2 regions of the Hydrogenophaga sp. GW456-12-10-14-TSB4 genome follow, and region 1 is predicted to be linked to the other one. Evidence: predicted binding sites of a transcription regulator. Region 1 holds the regulator's gene; the other holds the start of a gene.

The links. Region 1 encodes FNR, which switches genes on or off when oxygen is low (the NO sensors DNR and NnrR bind a similar motif). Its sites were predicted from a motif close to TTGATNNNNATCAA; they were not measured.
Region 2: the regulator FNR is predicted to act here: its motif matches at 2,318-2,331, upstream of AC07ZS_RS09075 (bacteriohemerythrin).

The regions. Positions count from the first base shown of each region.
Region 1 is NZ_JBWKZH010000006.1:12,025-22,171, forward strand. It holds gene ccoO (cytochrome-c oxidase, cbb3-type subunit II) at 1-310, shown strand, start outside; gene AC07ZS_RS04795 (cbb3-type cytochrome oxidase subunit 3) at 330-497, shown strand; gene ccoP (cytochrome-c oxidase, cbb3-type subunit III) at 494-1,420, shown strand; gene ccoG (cytochrome c oxidase accessory protein CcoG) at 1,515-2,888, shown strand; gene AC07ZS_RS04810 (FixH family protein) at 2,919-3,218, shown strand; gene AC07ZS_RS04815 (hypothetical protein) at 3,220-3,453, shown strand; gene fnr (fumarate/nitrate reduction transcriptional regulator Fnr) at 3,431-4,150, opposite strand; gene hemN (oxygen-independent coproporphyrinogen III oxidase) at 4,306-5,685, shown strand; gene AC07ZS_RS04830 (sulfite exporter TauE/SafE family protein) at 5,690-6,361, shown strand; gene AC07ZS_RS04835 (DMT family transporter) at 6,377-7,309, opposite strand; gene aceA (isocitrate lyase) at 7,626-8,957, shown strand; gene AC07ZS_RS04845 (homocysteine S-methyltransferase family protein) at 9,226-10,147, shown strand, end outside.
Region 2 is NZ_JBWKZH010000013.1:36,599-46,745, forward strand. It holds gene AC07ZS_RS09060 (hypothetical protein) at 1-16, shown strand, start outside; gene acuI (acrylyl-CoA reductase (NADPH)) at 26-1,024, shown strand; gene AC07ZS_RS09070 (DUF2189 domain-containing protein) at 1,028-1,801, opposite strand; gene AC07ZS_RS09075 (bacteriohemerythrin) at 1,872-2,267, opposite strand; gene AC07ZS_RS09080 (2OG-Fe dioxygenase family protein) at 2,399-3,139, shown strand; gene AC07ZS_RS09085 (hypothetical protein) at 3,211-3,735, shown strand; gene AC07ZS_RS09090 (hypothetical protein) at 3,776-4,144, opposite strand; gene AC07ZS_RS09095 (DUF4256 domain-containing protein) at 4,216-4,761, opposite strand; gene bktB (beta-ketothiolase BktB) at 4,779-5,969, opposite strand; gene AC07ZS_RS09105 (fatty acid desaturase) at 6,193-7,140, shown strand; gene AC07ZS_RS09110 (SLC5/6 family protein) at 7,137-8,402, shown strand; gene argP (HTH-type transcriptional regulator ArgP) at 8,399-9,301, opposite strand; gene AC07ZS_RS09120 (ACT domain-containing protein) at 9,373-9,774, shown strand; gene AC07ZS_RS09125 (histidine phosphatase family protein) at 9,802-10,147, opposite strand, start outside.

The DNA.
Region 1 (10,147 bases):
CCAGTGGGGCAGCAAGCGCACCGGCCCCGACCTGGCCCGCGTGGGCGGCCGCTACAGCGACGAATGGCACCGCATCCACCTGAACAACCCGCGCGACCTCGTGCCCGAGTCCAACATGCCGGCCTACCCCTGGCTGGAGAAGAAGACCGTGAACGAGGCCGGCCTGCCCAAGCGCATGGAAGTGCTGCGCACCCTGGGCGCGCCTTACACCGACGAGGAGATCGCCGCATCGCCCGCCGACGTGAAAGGCAAGACCGAAATGGAAGCCCTCATCGCCTACCTGCAGGTGCTGGGCACCGCGATCAAGTGAGCGCCAAGGAGAACCCGACATGGACATCAATGACCTGCGCAGCGCCGTCACCGTGATCAGCCTGATGACCTTCCTGGGCATCGTGGGCTGGGCCTGGGCCCGGCGCAACCAGTCCCGCTTCGACGAGGCAGCGATGCTGCCGTTCCAGGACGAGGCTCCCACCGACAGCACGAAAGAACCGTCATGAGCGACTTCACCAGCGAATTCTGGAACTGGTACGTGGCCGTGCTGACCGTGGTCAGCATCATCGCCTGCCTGATCCTGCTCTGGATCAGCGGCACCACCAAGGTCAAGGCCACGGCCGACAACACCACCGGCCACGTGTGGGACGGCGACCTGCGCGAGATGAACAACCCGCTGCCCAAGTGGTGGGTCTACCTCTTCATCATCACCTGCGTCTTCTCGATCGCCTACGGCCTGCTGTACCCGACCTTCGGCAAGTACCAGGGCCTGCTGGGCTGGTCGTCCGACGGCCAGCACAAGGCCGAAGTGGCCAAGGTCGAGAAAGCCATCGCACCGATCTACGCGCAGTTCAATGGCATGACGCCGCAACAGCTCGCGGGCGATGCCTCGGCCATGGCCATCGGGGAGCGCCTGTTCATGAACAACTGCGCCCAGTGCCACGGCTCGGACGCGCGCGGCGCGCGCAGCTTCCCCAACCTGACCGACCGCGACTGGCTCTGGGGCGGTGAACCCGATGCGATCAAGGCCACCATCACCAATGGCCGCAACGGCGTCATGCCACCCATGGCCGCCGCCGTGGGCTCGCCGGACGACGTGCGCAACGTCGCCCACTTCGTGCTCAGCCTCTCGGGCAGCCCGCACGACTCGGTGCGCGCCGCGCTGGGCCGCGCCGGCTTTGCCGCCTGTGCCGCCTGCCACGGTGCGGACGGCAAAGGCAACACCGCCATGGGCGCCCCCAACCTGAGCGACAACACCTGGCTGCACGGCTGGGGTGAAGAAGCCGTGGTGCGCGCCATCACCAAGGGCTTCACCAACCAGATGCCGGCGCAGGCCGGCAAGCTCAACGCGGACCAGATCCACGTGCTGAGCGCCTATGTCTGGGGCCTGTCCAACAAGGCCGGTGCCACGGCCACTGCCGGCAACTGATCGATCTGCACTTGTTTCCCAGCCAGCCCACGTGACCATTCCGTCCAGCAAGCCCAGAGCCAGCATTCCCATCGTCCCCGTCGATGACGAGACGATGGTGTCCCTCTACGCGTCGCGCGAGAAGATCCAGCCGCGATCGGTCCAGGGCCTGTTCGCCAACTGGCGCTGGGTCATGGTCTGGATCACGCAACTGGTGTTCTACGGGCTGCCGTGGCTGGAGTGGAACGCGCGCCAGGCCGTGCTGTTCGACCTGGAGGCGCGCCGCTTCTACATTTTCGGGCTGGTGCTCTACCCGCAGGACTTCATCTACCTCACCGGCCTGCTGGTCATCTGCGCCTTCGCGCTGTTCCTGTTCACCGCCGTGGCCGGCCGGCTGTGGTGCGGCTTCGCCTGCCCGCAGACGGTCTACACCGAGATCTTCCTGTGGATCGAGAAGAAGGTGGAGGGCGACCGCTCGGCCCGCCTGCGGCTGGACCAGTCGGCCATGTCAGCGGGCAAGATGGGCAAGCGTTCGCTCAAGCATGCGCTGTGGATCGCCTTCTCGCTCTGGACCGGCTTCACCTTCGTCGGTTACTTCACGCCCATCCGCGAGCTGGGCGCTTTGTCGGTGGCCGCCGCGCTCGGGCCCTGGCAACTGTTCTGGATCTTCTTCTACGGCTTCGCCACCTACGGCAACGCCGGCTTCCTGCGCGAGCAGGTCTGCAAGTACATGTGTCCCTACGCGCGTTTCCAGAGCGCGATGTTCGACCGGGACACCATGATCGTCACCTACGACACGCGGCGCGGCGAGCCGCGCGGCCCGCGCTCGAAGAAGGCGGACCCCAAGGCCCTCGGTCTGGGCTCGTGCGTGGACTGCACGCTGTGCGTGCAGGTGTGTCCCACCGGCATCGACATCCGCAACGGCCTGCAGTCCGACTGCATCGGCTGCGCGGCCTGCATCGACGTGTGCGACGACGTGATGGACAAGGTGGGCTACCCGCGCGGGCTGATCCGCTTCTCCACCGAGAACGGCCTGGACAACGGCTGGAGCACGCGGCAGATGCTGCGGCGCGCCTTGCGGCCCCGGGTGCTGATCTACACCGCGATCCTGGGCGCCATCACCCTGGCCGTGGGTCTGAGCCTGTTCCTGCGCACTCCCTTGAAGGTGGACGTGATCCGCGACCGCGGCGCCCTGGCCCGCATGGTGGAGCAGGGCCGCATCGAGAACGTGTTCCGCCTGCAGATCATGAACGCCACCGAGTCACCGCAGCGCTACGCCATCGGCGTCTCGGGTCTGCCGGGCATCGCGCTGGATTCGAGTGCCGAGGTCGAGGTGCTCTCCACCGAGGTGCGTGCGGTGGCGGTGCGGGTGCAGATCCCACCCGATGCCGCGAGCCCCGGCTCGCACCCGATCCATTTCGACATCCGTGCCATCGGCGACGAATCGATCCACGTCTCCGAAAAGGCGGCCTTCCTCGTGCCGCGCTGATCCGACCCACCTTCCCGAAGGAGCTCTCTCATGAACCCGTCCAGCTCTCCCGCCGTGGCAGCCCCTGTGCCGCCGGTGTCCTGGTGGCGCGTGCCGCACATGTGGCTGGTGGTGGGCGGCCCGCTCGTGGTGGTGGTGGCCAGCCTCATCACCGCCTTCATCGCCGTCAACAACGCCGACCCGGTGCTCGACAAGGCCGTGTTCGAGCGCGACCGCGAAGCCGCCCAGGCTCTGGAAGGGCAGGCCAAGGCGCAAGCCCTGATCAAGCTGCAGCCCGCGCACCAGGCGCGCAACCACGCGGCCTCGCCGGTGGTGCCGAAGGAAGAATGACATGAGTGCCCGCCACTGGATGGCCATTGCCTGGCCGGCTTTCCTGCTCGCGGCGGTGCTGGAGATGATCGTCTTCGCCGTGGTGGACCCCGGTGACCTGCACGGGCTCAGCGGCGAGCCCTTGGGCTGGACGCGCCTGGCGGTCTACACCGTGTCGTTCTTCGTGTTCTGGGCCGTGACGGCTGCGGCGAGCGCGCTCAGCCTGATGCTGGCTATCCGCAGGTCTGGGGATTGACGATCTGGCGCAGGCCGTCGGTGTTCTTGATGTGCACGTAGCGCTGCTTCACATCGATGATGCCGTCCTCCACGAACTTGGAGAAGGTGCGGCTCACCGTTTCGAGCTTCATGCCCAGGTAGCTGCCGATTTCCTCGCGCGTCATGCGCAGCACCAGTTCGGACTGCGAGAAGCCGCGCGCATGCAGGCGCTGCACCAGGTTGAGCAGGAAGGCCGCCAGGCGTTCTTCGGCGCGCATGCTGCCCAGCAGCAGCATCACACCGTGGTCGCGCACGATCTCGCGGCTCATGATCTTGTGCACGTGGTGCTGCAGGGTGGTGAACTCGCGCGAGAGCTCCTCGACCTGGTCGAACGGCATCACGCAGACCTCGGCATCTTCCAGCGCGACCGCATTGCACGAGTGGTGATCGCTCACGATGCCGTCCAAGCCGATGATCTCGCCCGTCATCTGGAAGCCCGTCACCTGGTCGCGGCCGTCGGCTGTGGTCACGCAGGTCTTGAAGAAACCCGAGCGCACCGCATACAGCGACGTGAACTTGTCACCCACATTGAACAGCGAAGTGCCGCGCTTGATGCGGCGGCGCTTCGAGATCACCTTGTCCAGCTTGTCCATCTCGTCGGGATTCAAGCCCATGGGCAGGCACAGTTCGCGCAGGTTGCAACTCGAGCACGCGACTTTGATGGTTTGAGCGTCCATTAGAGAAAAGTCCGGGTTCGCAAAAGGTTACAGCATACCCCCCAATGGTGTCGAACCCCCATAGGCGCAGCGGATCAGTTCACCACCTTTTGACCAGGATCAAGGGAAAACCGATCAGTCTGTCGCACAGTGAAGGCCTTGATGGAGATCCGATCTTGAGCCACGCCATTTCTGAGGAGCTTCTGCGGCGCTTTGACGTGCCGGGGCCGCGCTACACCTCTTACCCCACCGCCGACCGGTTCGTGGAGGCGTTCACCGAGAACGACTACGTGCAGGCCCTGGAGCAGCGCCGCGCGGGTTCCATGGCGCTGCCGCTGTCCCTGTACGTGCACATCCCGTTCTGCGAATCGGTCTGCTACTACTGCGCCTGCAACAAGGTCATCACCAAACACCATTCGCGCGCGGCCGAGTACCTGCACTACCTGGCGCGCGAGGTCGAGCTGCAGGTGGCGCACCTGGGGCCGGGCCACAGCGTCTCGCAACTGCACCTGGGCGGCGGCACGCCCACCTTCCTGTCCGACGCCGAGCTCGAAGCCCTCATGGCCATGCTGCGGCGCCATTTCAAGCTGGTGGCCGGCGGCGAGTACTCGGTGGAGGTGGACCCGCGCACCGTGACCGAAGAGCGCCTGAAGACCCTGGCCCGCCTGGGCTTCAACCGCCTGAGCTTCGGCGTGCAGGACTTCGACCCCGCCGTGCAGAAGGCCGTGCACCGCGTGCAGCCCGCCGAACAGGTGTTCGAGCTCGTCGCCGCGGCGCGGCGCATCGGGTTCGAGTCGGTCAACGTGGACCTGATCTACGGCCTGCCGCTGCAGACCCCCGCGTCCTTTGCGCGCACGCTGGCGCAGGTGAACGAGCTGCGGCCCGACCGCATCGCGCTCTACGCCTACGCGCATCTGCCCTCGCGCTTCAAGCCGCAGCGGCGCATCTCGGCGGGTGACCTGCCCAGCGCGGGCGACAAGCTGGGCATGCTGTCGATGTCGCTCGACGCGCTGATCGACGCCGGCTACGTCTACGTGGGCATGGACCATTTCGCGCTGCCCAACGACGCGCTGGCCGTGGCCAAGCGCCAGGGGCGCCTGCACCGCAACTTCCAGGGCTACAGCACGCAGCCCGACTGCGACCTGATCGCGCTTGGCGTGTCCGCCATCGGGCGCATCGGTGCCACCTACAGCCAGAACGCGAAGACGCTGGAGGAATACCGCGACCTGCTCGACCAGGGCCGGCTGCCCATCGTGCGCGGGCTGGCGCTCACGCGCGACGACCTGCTGCGCCGCGCCGTGATCATGGCGCTCATGTGCCAGGGCGAAGTGCAGTTCGAGTCGATCGAACTCGGGCACCTGATCGACTTCAAGACCTATTTCGCGCGCGAACTCGACGTGCTCGAAGGCCTGGCTGCCGAAGGCCTGGTGCGCCTGAGCCCGGGCGGCATCCAGGTCACCGAGGCTGGGTGGTTCCTGGTGCGCGCCATCGCCATGGTGTTCGACAAGAACCTGCAGGTCGACCTTGACCGCGCGCGCTTCTCGCGCATCATCTGAGGCCATGCAAACCTCCATGGCGATCACGGCGCTCTTCATGGGCCTCGTGGGCGGCCCGCACTGCGTGGCCATGTGCGGCGCGGCCTGCGCCGGCATCGGCCGCGCGGCCGGCGCGCGCAGCACCCAGGCCCTGCTCGGTTTTCAAGTGAGCCGCATGGTGGGCTACGCGCTGTTCGGCGCCTTCGCGGCCGGCTCGGTGCAAGGCCTGGCCTGGCTGGGCACCAACACCGCCGTGCTGCGGCCGGTGTGGACCATGTTCCATGTGGCCGCGCTGCTGCTCGGCGCGGTGCTGCTCTGGCGCGCCAGGCAACCCGCCTGGATCGAGAACCTCGGGCAGCAGGTGTGGCGCCGTGCCCGGCCCGCCATGGTGAAACTGGGGCCGCGCGCACCCATGGTGCTGGGCGTGGCCTGGGCGCTCATGCCCTGCGGCCTGCTGTATTCGGCATTGCTGGTGGCCTCGCTCTCAGCCAACGCGCTGGAAGGCGCGGCCATCATGGCCCTGTTCTCGATCGGCACTTCGGTCTCGCTCACGGCCGGGCCGTGGCTGCTGCTGCGCCTGCGCGGCGCGCGTTCGGGCGGCTGGGGCATCCGCCTGGCCGGGCTCGCCCTGGCGCTCACCTCGGGTTGGGCGCTGTGGATGGGCATCATCCAGCCCACCGGGCTGTGGTGCCTTTGACGGGCCTCTGAGCGCTCAGGCCTTGGGCGCCGCGCGGCCGGGCAGGGTGGCCAGCACCAGGCCGAGCAGGGCGATGCCAAACGCCACACCCTGCAGGAACGTCAACCGCTCGCCCATGAACAGCACACCGATCGCCGCCGCGCTGATCGGCAGCATCACCGTGAACACGCCGGCCTGGGAGGCGGGCACCTTCTTGAGCCCGGTCATCCACAGCCACACCGTCCACACGCTGGCGGCCAGCGCGTAGAACACCAGCAGGCCCCAGACGGGCAGGGCGACCGTGGAGAAATCGAACGTCCACGCCGCCCACAGGCCGAACGGCGTGACCAGCGCGAAACCCCAGAGGTTGATGACGGCCGAGATGCGCTTGGGGCCCAGGCCTTCGGTGAGGTGCTTGCCGATCACCACGTAAGAGGCCTCGCACACCACGGCGGCGAACACCAGCAGGTTGCCCAGCAGCGCCTTGCTGATACCGAACGGGCCGGTGGTGTCGGCCACCACCGCGCCGGCATCCACCTTCTGCAACGAGAACAGCCCGATGCCCAGCGCCGCGCAGGCGATGCCCGCCACGCTGCGCCAGCCGATGCGCTCGCGCAGGAACAGCCAGCTCAGCAGGGCCACCACGGCCGGGATCGACGACATCACCACGCCCGCGGCCACGGCGGTGGTCATGCTCACGCCGAACAGCATGCAGATGGAGAACAGGAAGTTGCCCAGGAACGATTCGAGGAACAGCAGGCCGCGCGTGCGAGGCGACATCGGCGGTTCGTCGGCCGGTTTCTTCAGCCAGTTCCACATCGCCAGGCCGCCGATGCCAAAGCGCAGCCAGGCCAGCAGGAACACGGGGAACACCAGCACCAGCGGCTTGGAGAGGGCCACGTAGCTGCCCACCAGCGACATGCTTAGGGCCAGGCACGCATAGGCCCACCAACGGTTCGGGGAATTCACGGTTTTTGACGTGTGTGCACGAAAGTGGGTCGCATCATGCCTGAAGCGCTGAAGGCCATTTCGGGATGGGAGATGTTTGTTTTGCAATATGAAAACACGAATTGTTGCGATGCAAGAAAATTTCTCAATGCAAGAAAATGATTTCTACATTGAGAAATTTGAATAAAAGAATGTTGAAAAATAACAAGAAATTTTTTCTCTTATATAAGACATAAGAGCTTTCAAAACTCTTCTATAAGACTTAAAGTCTTCTCAACGGCACCGCGTTTGCATGCAAGCCAGCCGCCCCGATCCATCAACCTCACGGAGTATTCAAATGCCGCAATCCCTGACCGAGCAACTGAGCCGCGCCCAACAGATCGAAGCCCTGGAAAAAGACTGGGCGACCAACCCGCGCTGGAAGGGTGTGAAGCGCGGCTACTCCGCCGCCGACGTCGTGCGCCTGCGCGGCAGCATGCAGATCGAGCACACGCTGGCCAAGCGCGGCGCCGAGAAACTGTGGGACAAGGTCAACGGCGGCGCCAAGAAGGGCTATGTCAACGCCTTCGGCGCCATCTCCGCCGGCCAGGCCATGCAGCAGGCCAAGGCTGGCCTGGAAGCCGTGTACCTCTCGGGCTGGCAAGTCGCCGCCGACGGCAACACCTCCGAAACCATGTACCCCGACCAGTCGCTCTACGCCTACGACTCGGTGCCCACCATGGTTCGCCGCATCAACAACACCTTCAAGCGCGCCGACGAAATCCAGTGGGGCCGTGGCATCGAGCCGGGAAGCCCTGAATTCATCGACTACTTCCTGCCCATCGTGGCCGACGCCGAAGCCGGTTTCGGCGGTGTGCTCAACGCCTTCGAGCTGATGAAGAACATGATCGCCGCCGGTGCCGCTGGCGTGCACTTCGAAGACCAGCTGGCCGCCGTGAAGAAGTGCGGCCACATGGGTGGCAAGGTGCTCGTGCCCACGCAAGAGGCTTGCGAGAAGCTGATCGCTGCGCGCTTCGCTGCCGACGTGATGGGTGTCTCCACCATCGTGCTGGCCCGCACCGACGCCGAAGCCGCCAACCTGATCACCAGCGACCACGACGCCAACGACAAGCCCTTCCTGACCGGCGAGCGCACGCAAGAAGGTTTCTACCGCGTCAAGAACGGCCTGGAGCAAGCCATCAGCCGCGGCGTGGCCTATGCCCCGTACGCCGACCTCGTGTGGTGCGAAACCGGCGTGCCCGACATCGGCTTCGCCCGCGAATTCGCGCAAGCCGTGCAAGCCGCTTGCCCCGGCAAGCTGCTGTCGTACAACTGCTCGCCCTCGTTCAACTGGAAGAAGAACCTCAACGACAAGCAGATCGCCTCGTTCCAGGAAGACCTGGCTGCGCTGGGCTACAAGTACCAGTTCATCACGCTGGCCGGCATCCACATCAACTGGTTCAACACCTTCCAGTTCGCCCACGCGTATGCCCGCGGCGAAGGCATGAAGCACTACACGGAAATGGTGCAGGAACCCGAATTCGCCGCACGCGACAAGGGCTACACCTTCGTGTCGCACCAGCAGGAAGTGGGCGCGGGTTACTTCGACGACGTGACCACGGTGATCCAGGGCGGTTCTTCGAGCGTGAAGGCGCTGACGGGATCTACCGAGGAAGAGCAGTTCCACTGAGTTGAATCCCTCGCGAAGAGGAGACAGAAAGAGAAAGCCGCCCTTCGGGGCGGCTTTTTTGTTTCTGGCGGACAGACGGCTTTGCGAGAAAGCGGTGAACTTCCGAGACATGAGCGTTGGGCTAGACTTCGGCTGTCGGCCAGAAGCGGGCTTTCAAGGGCGCGTCGACATGACGCGCCAGCTCCGACGTCGCCATTCCTGCAGCGTGCCTGTTCTGCGGTGTTGGGCGTCCTCAATGCAAGAGCAACTTGGCCGGAGGAGGCAGAACATGGCTAGCGCACTTCCCCAACTCGCTGGGGGCACCTTCTTGAGCGATGGTGGCCTTGAGACAACGCTCGTTTTTCTCGACAAGATTGAATTGCCGCACTTCGCTGCGTTCGTGCTACTGGACGACGAGCTTGGCCACGAGCGATTGAAGAGCTATTACGTTCCGTACCTCGAACTCTGTGGAGAGACGCCCGGGGCTGGCTTCATACTCGAAACACCTACGTGGCGCGCCAGTTCCGATTGGGCCACTCTGCTGGGCATTGATGCCGCGCGCCTGCGAGCACTCAACATCCAGGCGGCGCAGATGATGTGCTCTATGCGTTCGCGCTGGGTGCCACGCCTAAGTGGGCCAATCGTTGTCAGTGGTGTCATCGGTCCGCGGGGAGACGGCTACATTGCTGACGCACCCGACAGCGTGGATGACGCCGCCGACTATCACTACCTGCAGGCTGAGGCGCTTGCCGCTGGCGGGGTCGACATGCTCGCTGCCGTCACAATGACCACCTCGGCCGAGGCTCTGGGCATCTCCATGGCTGCGCAGCGTGTGGGATTGCCCGTCGCTATTTCATTCACGGTTGAGATAGACGGCCGACTACCCAGTGGCGAGGCGCTGGGTGATGCCATTGAAAGAGTGGACGCGTCCGCTCCGCCGGCCTACTTCGCCATCAACTGTGCGCATCCAACGCATTTCGAGAATGCATTGGCTACCAGCGGGCCGTGTATCAGCCGCATCCACGGTGTACGTGCCAACGCCTCGACGAAGAGCCACGCTGAACTTGATGAATCTACCGAACTGGACATCGGCGACCCGACGGACCTTGCTCAACGGTACCGGGGCCTAAAAGGTGTCTTGCCGCAGTTGAACGTTCTGGGCGGCTGCTGCGGGACCGACTGGCGCCACCTTCGCGCTGTGCGGGATGCCT
Region 2 (10,147 bases), on a different contig from region 1:
CGCCCCCAACCCTTAGGAGATGACCATGTTCCAGGCCCTCTTGATCACCAAGCCCGAATCGGGCTACCGCTGTGAGCTCGCGCAGCTCGACGAATCACAGTTGCCCGCCAACGGCGACGTGACCGTGCGCGTGGACTACTCGACCGTCAACTACAAGGACGGCCTGGCCATCACCGGCCGGTCGCCCGTGGTGCGCAGCTTTCCCATGGTGCCCGGCATCGACTTCGCCGGCTCGGTGACGCAGAGCGACCACCCGAAATGGAAAGCCGGCGACCGCGTGTTGCTCAACGGCTTCGGCGTGGGCGAAACGCATTGGGGTGGGTTGTCGCAGATGGCGCGCGTCAAGGGCGACTGGCTCGTGGCCTTGCCCGACTCGCTGAGCGAGCGCGACGCCATGTCGCTGGGCACGGCGGGCTACACCGCCATGTTGTGCGTGCAGGCGCTGCAGAAGCACTGGGCCGAGGCGGGCGTGGCCGCCGGCAGCGGCGAGGTGCTGGTGACCGGCGCGGGTGGCGGCGTGGGCAGCGTGGCGATCTCGCTGCTGGCCGGCCTGGGCCACACCGTGGTGGCCTCCACCGGCCGGCCGCAGGAAGCTGATTATTTGAAGGCGCTCGGCGCAGCCAGCGTGATCGATCGCAACGAACTGAGCGCGCCGGGTAAACCGCTGCAGAAGGAACGCTGGATCGGCGTGGTGGATTCGGTGGGCAGCCACACGCTGGCCAACGCCTGCGCGAGCACGCGCTACGGAGGTGCGGTGGCGGCCTGCGGCCTGGCCCAGGGCATGGACCTGCCCGCGAGCGTGGCGCCTTTCATCTTGCGGAGCGTCACGCTCTGCGGCATCGACAGCGTGATGGCGCCCATGGCCAGGCGCGAGGCCGCGTGGGACGCGCTGGCGAAAACGCTCAACCGCGAACAGCTCGCGTCGATCACGAAGGAGATTTCGTTGCCCGACGCGATCGCCGCCGGCAGCGAGATCCTGGCCGGCCGGGTGCGCGGTCGCCTCGTGGTGAACCTCAAGTCCTGAAGCTCAGCGCGGGGGCACCACCTGGCGGTAGGCGTGCCAGGTGGCGTGCCCCACCACCGGCCCGACAACGATCAGGCCGAGAAACCAGGGCAACATCGCCAGCACCACCAGCAACGTGATCAGGGCGCCCCACCAGGCCATCACCCCCGGGTTCTGCAGGCAGGCGCGGATGCTGGTGAGGCCGGCGGACACCGCGTCGACCTCGCGGTCCAGAATCATCGGAATCGAGATCGCGCTGGTGACGAAGATCAGACCCGCGAACACGCCGCCCACCAGCGTGTAGGTGATCAGGAATTCCAGGTTCTCGGGGGCCAGCAGCTGCGCGACCAGGTTGGCCGTGTCGGGCATGGTGCTGAAGGTCACCGCAAACACCACCAGCGAAGCGCGGCCCCACAGCATTTCCAGGATGAGCAGCACGCCCGCAAAGATGGCGATCGAGCCCTTGGTCTGTTCCCAGGCCAGCAAAGAGTCCGGCAGCGAGGGCTCGCGGCCTTCCTCCAGGGCACGGCTCACGTGGTACAGGCCCAGGCAGAGGAAGGGCCCCAGCAGCAGGAAGCCTGCGGAGAGCGCCAGCACATAGGCCGGTGCGGCGCGGAACACCGCCATCAGCGCGTGTCCCATGAGAAAGAAACACAGACCGTAGAACAGGCCGACGCGGCTGCGCAGGAAGTCGTTCCAGCCCAGGCGCAGCCAGCGCAGCGGGTCGCCGGCCTTCAGCTCCGCCAGGGGCAGGTCGAACACCGACGGCGGTGGTGGCGGTGGGGATTCTTCGGCCATGTCTTGTCTCCTCGGGTGATGGCGCGCCACCTCGTGGGTGGGTGGCTGTGGCGCCCGGAAATGTAGCGGATCAGGCGAGCGCGTGCCGTCGCAGGTGCAGCGCCAGTGCGGCGTCGAACGCGTGCGTGTGCTTGGCGAACCACGAGCCCAGCTCGCGCGACATCTGGCGCACCGGCTCCAGCTGGCCGTTGCGGAGCTGCCCCAGGCCATCGCGCAGCAGGTTCAACACCACACGGTGTTGCAGCGCGTGTGCGTCCGCCTGGCCGTGGCCGGTCTCCTGCATCCAGGTGTCTTCCCGGCCGAAATGCGCGGCCACATGCGACACGAGCTCGGCCCAGGCCTGCGGCAGTTCCGCATCGCTCGCCGCCTGGGCGCGTGCCAGCCGCGCCATGAGTTCGCGGTTCATGCTGTCCAGCGGGTCGAAGTCCAGCCAGAGGGCCGGGGTCCATTGCGCGGTGCTTTCCATCGGGTGCTGCTCCTTGGGCCGTAGCTTGGCAGCGGGGGCGCGCCGGCGTCTTGATCCAGCGCAAACGCCGGCCTCGCCCAAGGCCCGACGGGCCGTGGGTTTGCCGGCACGCCGCTACACTGACCGGCCATATGACCAGCGAATTCCAGCCCCCTTACGTGCCGCTGTCCGATGTGCACAGCGCCTTGCAGACCACCGGCTTTGCCTTGCTGAGCGCCGAAGCCGTGGGCGAGTGGCTCGCCGCGCGCCCGGTGGATCTGGCCGAATTGCACACCGGCTGGAACCAGCTGCCGCCCGATGCGTACCTGAAGGACGGCGGGCGCTACCGCAGCCGCCGCCACAGCTGCTTCGTGGTGGACGAAGACCGCGTGCGGCAGGTGCCGCATCGCGCCCACTGGCAACCGCTGGAATACAACGCCCTGCACGGCGGCATGCAGCGCTGGTTCGAGCCCATGGAACCGGCCACCGTTGCTTTGCCCGTGTGGAGCCGCCTGCTGGCACGGCTGGGCGAGGCCGCCAGTGCGCTGCGCGGCGCACAGCCCTGGAGCGTGGAAGCCCACGTGTTCCGCATCGACACCACCGACGGCATCGGCCGGCCCACGCCCGAAGGTGCGCACCGCGACGGTGTGGACCTGGTGGCCGTGTTCATGGTGGACCGCCACGCCATCAAGGGCGGGGAGAGCCGCGTCTTCGAGGCCAACGGCCCGAGCGGCCAGCGCTTCACGCTGCGCGAGCCGTGGTCGCTGCTGCTGATCGACGACGCGCGCGTGATCCACGAAAGCACACCGATCCAGCCGCTGGAGGGTGATGCCCTGGGCTGGCGCGACACGCTGGTGGTGACGTACCGCAGTGGGGCGTTCCAAGGAGGCTGATACTTTCCGGGGTGATGGTTAACTTTTGACTTAATATTTGGTCTGGTTTGCCATCTGAGAAAGGAAATGTGATGCAGCGTCGTGGCGCTCTTCTTGGGCTTTGTGCGTGTTTGATGGCGTGTGCGGAGAACAAGCCGCCGAGCTACTACGCTCCGCCCCCGGTGCAGTCTTTGCAAGACCCTTTGCCAGGCCATGCTGTGTTGTACCTGTTTCGAGTGCCGCACGATCGTGCAAGTTTGTCGATCCGGATCGCGCCGAAACTTGCGTTCCTGATGGAACCCTCCACCTACACCGTGCTCTCGCTGTTGCCAGGGGACTACGCGCTCACGAGTGGAGATGCTTCAAACGCCTTTGCCCCGATGTCCCTTCGCCTTCAGGAGGGACAGCGGGTGTTCATGTACGTGTCCGGCGTGAATGACGCGTCCTTTTCGCTGGACAACCTTCTGGCATTGACGGTGGATCGGGACCGAAGCCGTGACCAGCCGTTTCCGAGCTTCGTGCCGTCCGTGGCAAGGGGCTCTCGCTCTTGGAAGCTATGCAATGAAATTGATGCCCAAGGTTTCATGTCCGTTTCCAAATTGAAGATGGTCGACTGACTTTCAGAACCCCTGGAACCTTGTCCTGGCACCACGCCGCTCAAGTTGCGGGAGCGATTGTCTCTGGCCGATAGAGCTGGTCATTCTGCCAACTGGTTGCAACGCCATTCATTGCGACCAGACCAAAAACCGTGAAGCTTTGATCCGAAATTCGGATGGTTCCTTGCCCCAGGTGATCAACCAAGTACTGTGCGAGTTCAGTTGTCGGGATGAGGCCTCCTTGCTTTCGATGGACCTCGACCATCACCTCTTCAATGTGTTGCTTTTCAAACGGGCGAATAACGGCTGCGTATACCTTCTCACGGGACAGGAGGCCATTCTCGTCAGCGATATTGACCCAATCCAGGCGGGCCAGATCCACGGCGGGAAATTGGTTTTTCATGAGGGCGTGCACGCGGCGCGGGTTCATTGGGAGGAACGGTCGCTTCTTTCAGAGTGGTCGTTCGTGCCCGCGCACTGACGAAATGCAATCGCTCAGATTCACAGGCTCACCCAGCCCCTGAACCCCCGCGCGGCGTAGTACGACTGCGCCCCGTTGTGGTATACGAAAACCTGGCCGTAGCGCCGGTCGCAGAAGAGGGCGCCACCGAGCTTGCGGATCTCGGGCGGCGTGGCCACCCAGCTGGACGTTTTCAGGTCGAACTCGCCGAAGGTCTGCAGGTGACGGTACTGCGCCTCCGTCAGCAGCGACACGCCCATGGCCTGGGCCATGTCGACGGCGCTGCCTGCCGGCTTGTTCTCCTTGCGGGCGGCCAGGGCTTCACCGTCGAAGCACAGGCTGCGGCGCCCCGCCGGGGTTTCGGCGGCGCAGTCGCAGAACAGGTAGGCACCGTGGTCGTCCGGGGGGCCGATGACGTCGGGCTCACCGCCCGTGCGCTCCATCTCGAAAAGCGTTTTCAGCTTGTCGGGGTGGCGCTGAAGGCGGCTCAACACGTCGGCCCAGTCGGCCTTGGCGTGCCGCTTCATGTGCTTGTCGAACCGCTGCTTCAGGGTGCGCAGGAGTTCGTCGTGTTGTTCTGCCTTCATGGGACGCCCTTTCGGATTCAGACCCGCTCGAAGATCGCGGCGATGCCCTGGCCGCCGCCGATGCACATCGTCACCAGCGCGTAGCGGCCCTGGATGCGCTGCAGTTCGTGGATCGCCTTCACGGTGATCAGGGCACCCGTGGCGCCGATCGGGTGGCCCAGCGAGATGCCCGAGCCGTTGGGGTTGACCTTGGCCGGGTCCAGGCCGAGGTCGCGCGTGACCGCGCAGGCCTGGGCGGCGAAGGCCTCGTTGGCCTCGATCACGTCCAGGTCCTTGACCGTGAGGCCGGCCTTCTTCAGCACGGCCTGCGTGGCCGGCACCGGGCCGATGCCCATGTACTTCGGGTCCACGCCTGCGTGCGCATAGGCCACCAGGCGGGCCAGCGGCTTCGCGCCGCGTGCCTTGACCGCATTGCCGTCCATCAGCACCACGGCGGCCGCCGCGTCGTTGATGCCCGAGGCGTTGCCGGCGGTCACGGTGCCGTTTTCCTTCAGGAACACGGGTTTGAGCTTGGCCATGTCGTCCAGCGTCGCGTTGGTGCGGAAGTGCTCGTCGGTGGCGTAGGCCACGTCGCCCTTCTTGCTCTTGAGCATCACCGGCACGATTTGGTCCTTGAAGAGGCCGGCCTCGGTGGCGCGCTGCGCGCGGTTGTGGCTTTCCACGGCGAGCTTGTCCTGGTCTTCGCGCGTGATGCCCCACTTGGCTGCGATGTTCTCGGCGGTCACGCCCATGTGGATGGTGTGGAAGGGGTCGTGCAGCGCGCCGATCATCATGTCCACCATCTTGGTGTCGCCCATGCGGGCGCCCCATCGCATGTTGAGGCTGGCGAAGGGCGCGCGGCTCATGCACTCCGCGCCGGCACCGATGGCCACATCGGTGTCGCCCAGCAGGATGCCCTGCGCGGCCGAGACGATGGCCTGCAGGCCCGAGCCGCAGAGGCGGTTGACGTTGAAAGCCGGCGTGCCTTCGGCGCAGCCCCCGTTGATGGCCGCGACGCGGGAGAGGTACATGTCCTTGGGCTCGGTGTTGACCACGTGGCCGAACACGACGTGGCCCACGTCCTTGCCATCGACACCGGCGCGCGCGAGCGACTCGCGCACGACGAGTGCGCCGAGTTCGGTGGGGGGCTGGTCCTTCAGGCTGCCGCCAAAGGTGCCGATGGCGGTGCGCACGGCGCTGACGACAAAAACTTCTCGCTGGTTGCTCATGGGGGTCTCCGGGGTGATGAGGGGATCACCCGCCATGGTAGCGGCCCGAATGGTCGGAGTGAGGCAGGCGAGAGGGAGCGCATTGCGGCGGACCTTGATGAGTTAAGGCGTTGTTCGTGCTGGGAACATTTTCTAAACGATTAAGAAAAAATAGCTACTTCAAAGAGAATGCGCGCACCCCAGCTGAGATCGCATCCGATTTCTGGGGGAACCGGAGATGACCATGGACCACAAGCACGCGATTCTTGATGAGCTGCACCTGTTCCGCGCGGACATGCTGCTCAATGAGGTGCCCTACCGGAACCACCTGCGATTGACTGTATGGCGACCCATCAGGGACATCGTGATGGATTGGAGCCTCATCCTGCTTGCCGTCGCCGCCGTTCATTGGGCCGGTTGGTGGTGGGCGCCAATGGCCATTGTCGTGATCGGCAATCGACAAGTGGCGCTGGGCAACATCCTGCACGACGCAGGCCACCGCAGCCTTCATCCTTCGGCGTCGGTCAACGACTTCCTGGCGGTCTTGCTGGTGGCGCCCTTGCTCTTCGTGTGCCTCAGAACATACCGCGTCACGCACCTGCGGCATCACATCCATCTCGGGGACCCGAAGCGAGACCCTGACTACCTGGCACCGCCCTCTTCGAGCGATCGGAAATGGACCACCAGCTTTGCGCGCAATCTGTTCTCCTTTCGCTCTTGGTGGGAGTCGCTGGCCGGGCATCTGGGCGCAAGGAGGGTACCCGTTGAGAGCCTGTGCACCATCGTTGGTTGGTGGGCCATTCTGAGCACCTCTGTGTGCATCTTCTTTGGTGCGAAGTTCGCGGCCTTGTTTGCGCTGCTCTGGCTCACGGCGAGAGCGACTGTGTTCCACGTCATCACGGTCTTTCGCGAGATGTGCGACCACTACGGTCTCGAACAAGGCGGTGTGATCTCCTTCACTCGCGACATCGTGCAGCACGGCCTATGGGGTCTCTTCTTCCATCCCAGAAACAATGGCTACCACCTGACGCATCACCTTCTGCCGACGATCCCGTACTACCGCTTGCCTGACGCCTGTCGGCTGGTTTCAACCATGCCAATGTACCGGCGCTTCAATCACGCCTACACCTCGTACTTCGATGGATCCAAACCGGTTGTTCAAGGTTGGATTGGCAAGAAGGGGGGCGCATGACGCGAACACTGGGTGCTTTGCAAGTGGCGGCGCTGTTGGTGTCCAGCAGTTACGGCATCGGATTTCTGCTGGGATCGGGCGAAATGGCTGTGAGCCATGGAATGGCGGGCAGCATCTACGGCTTGGCCACTGCTGCAGGCATGCTCATGCTCGGGCTCTTCGCCGCCCGGGTGTGGAAAGGCGGCGTGGCCATCTGGGACTTCTTCGGCGCTGCTTTTGAAGCGCGCACCAAAAGGGCGGTTGCCTTCCTGTCCGTGGTCTGGATGGCGGGTGTTCTGGCCGCACAGATCCATGGCGGCGTGGCCATTGTCAAGCTGCTCGGACTCCAGACGGTGCTTGCTCATCTGCTCGTCCTGAGCGGAATCTTCGTGGCTTCCAGGCTGGAGCTCAGAACCGCATCCACCGTGTTCTCCATCTTCCTGTTTGCCAGCGGTGCGGTTCTGGTGCTTGCGCTGATCCATGGACCTGGCGGAGCTATCTACATGGAGAGCCCGCGACGATTCATCGCTGACACGCCGCTGCTGGGTACCGGCGCTCTGATTTCCATCTCCATCGCTGTGGCCGCGTTGGTCTGTACGGGCGCTGACTACCACCAGTTTCTGCTCGCCGCACAACGGCCCTCTGCCGCTGTCTGGGGGTGTGTGCTGGCATGCGGGTGCTTGGTGGCCGTCAGCTTTCTGCCCGCATCGGTTGTGCTCGGATTCAAGGAGAGCGGGGGGCTAGCGAACCTTCGCGACACCAAGCAGATCATCCCGTTCATCCTGGCCCAGGAAGTCGGTCATCTTGGTGCGGCCGTCGGCCATCTGCTGCTGGTCGGATTGTCTGCCGCTGCATTGGGATCGGGCGCGGCGATCACACGGGCCATGGCTGACGCGCTGAGATCCGCAATGGATGGCATTCCCCATGTGGCCGGTGATACGGGTGGAATTCTTCTCGCCCTCGGCATCGCCGCCGCATTGGCCGCCCGCGGACAAGGCATCATCGCCACGATGGTGTCCGTGAACGTGATCTACATCGGCAGCATTTCAGTGGTCTTTGCCACACTGCTAGCCGGTTGGCGGCTGACCACATCGCATGCCTTGCTCGTGATCGGAGCCGGATTTTTGGCGTCATCGGGTGTCTATCTGGCCGCGTGGGCCGGTCGGCGATTTTCCGATGGGGACCTCTTCTCTCTGATAGCCGGGTTGGTCGCTTCGGGAGCGGTGTGGTGTGTGTTGGCCATTGCGGGGAGGAGCCGCAAGCTGCTGTCTGAAGGCCGCTAAGCAGGCACCGGCAACAGCGCCGAGCGCGCCGTGTTGACGACGAATCTCGTGACTTCCTGAAAAATCGGCAGCTCGACGCTCCACCGATGCCAGTAGAGAGCGACCCGCATCACCTGATCGGGTGCCAACTCAATCAGAGCGCGTTGCTCGACCTCCCGTGTGACATGTTGCGAGGGCAGTACACCATATCCCACACCCATGAGAATGGCGTCTCGCAACGTGTTGGGTGCAGGAAGGTAGTGCTTGAGGTAGCGTGCGACGGGGAAGCCGAATACCCGTTCCAGGAACTCGTCATGAAGCGAGTCCTTTCGATTGAAGACCACTGCAGGCGCGTCCAGTGCTGCCTGCAACGTGAATCCTTTTGAGAAGTGCCGGTCTGCGAAACCCGGGCTGGCATAGCATCGATACTCCATCTCACCCAACGGCTCGCCGACAAAGCCGGGCATGGGCTCCACCTGTGTGGAAATGCAGCCAATGACTTCGCCCTTGGCGAGTCGATTCAAGGTGTGATCCTGGTCATCCACCAACAATTCCAAGGCTATCCGCTGGGACAGAAGAAATGGCCACAGCGACGGAGCCAGCCAGGTCACCAAAGAGTCGGCATTGACTGCGATCGCGACAGGCATCAGTTTCTTTTCGTGGCCCTTGGGCGCAAGCTCGGCCAACACGGATCCTTCGGTCAGTCGAAGGATCTTGACATGGCGCATGAGCAGTTCGCCGGAAGCCGTGGGGACCACGGGCTTTGCTCGGACCAGGAGAACGGTTGAAAGTGATTCTTCCAATGCCTTGATCCGCTGCGAGATGGCTGCGCGGGTCACATTCAGCGCCACGGCGGCGCTATCGAAACTTCCTCCTTCCACCACAGACGCAAAGGTTTCCAGTTGCTCTCTGTTCAGCATGCCATATTCCTTCTTCTCGTTGTTGTCGCAGGTAAAGTCGCTTGCCTTTAACTCGATGTATGGAGCTCTTCATGTCAGGCGAAAGCAATCTCGAGCAGTTGCTGCAAACGATGGCTCCCGTGGTTCACGCCGAGACCTTCGTCTATTGCACCTTTTCGTCTTTTTCTCTCCCCAGCGGACTTGAACCGCTATCAACGGTTCGGGAATCGGAAGGTTTGACCGCTATCGTGCCCCTGTCCCAGGCGCAAGCGCTCGGCCTCGACTTTCAGTTCGAGTCGGCCATGATCACCTTGTCTGTGCACTCTTCGCTGACGGCCGTGGGCCTGCTGGCTCGTGTGTGTGGGGCGCTGGCCGCGTCAGGGATTCCCTGCAATGTCGTCTCGGGTTTCTATCACGACCACCTTTTTGTGCCGCCAGACGAGTTGCCGGCGGCGCTTCTGGCCTTGGAGCGGTTGGCCGTGAAAACACCATAAGGGTGTCCCGCCGAATCGAACGGGCGCCTAAAACATCTGCCGCGCCACCACCCGCAGTTGCGTGCCGCTGCCGTCCTTGCCCGGTCGGGTGAGCAGGATCTCGCCCATGGCCGGCGTCTGGCCGGTGAGGGCGGCGATGTTGATGTGGTGCGTCACCAGCACCAGGTTGCGAGGAGCCGACCAGCCTTGCACGGCATCGAGCACGTCGCGCGTCTGTTCGTCGCGATCGTCAGGGCTGAAGAAGGCATTGAGCGGTGGCCACACGGTGTTCTTCTTGAAGGCGAGCATGGCGGTGTCCACGCAGCGGCACCACGCGCTGGATCGCACCTCGTTGATCTTCACGCGTTCGCGCAGGAAGGCCGCGTCCATCTTG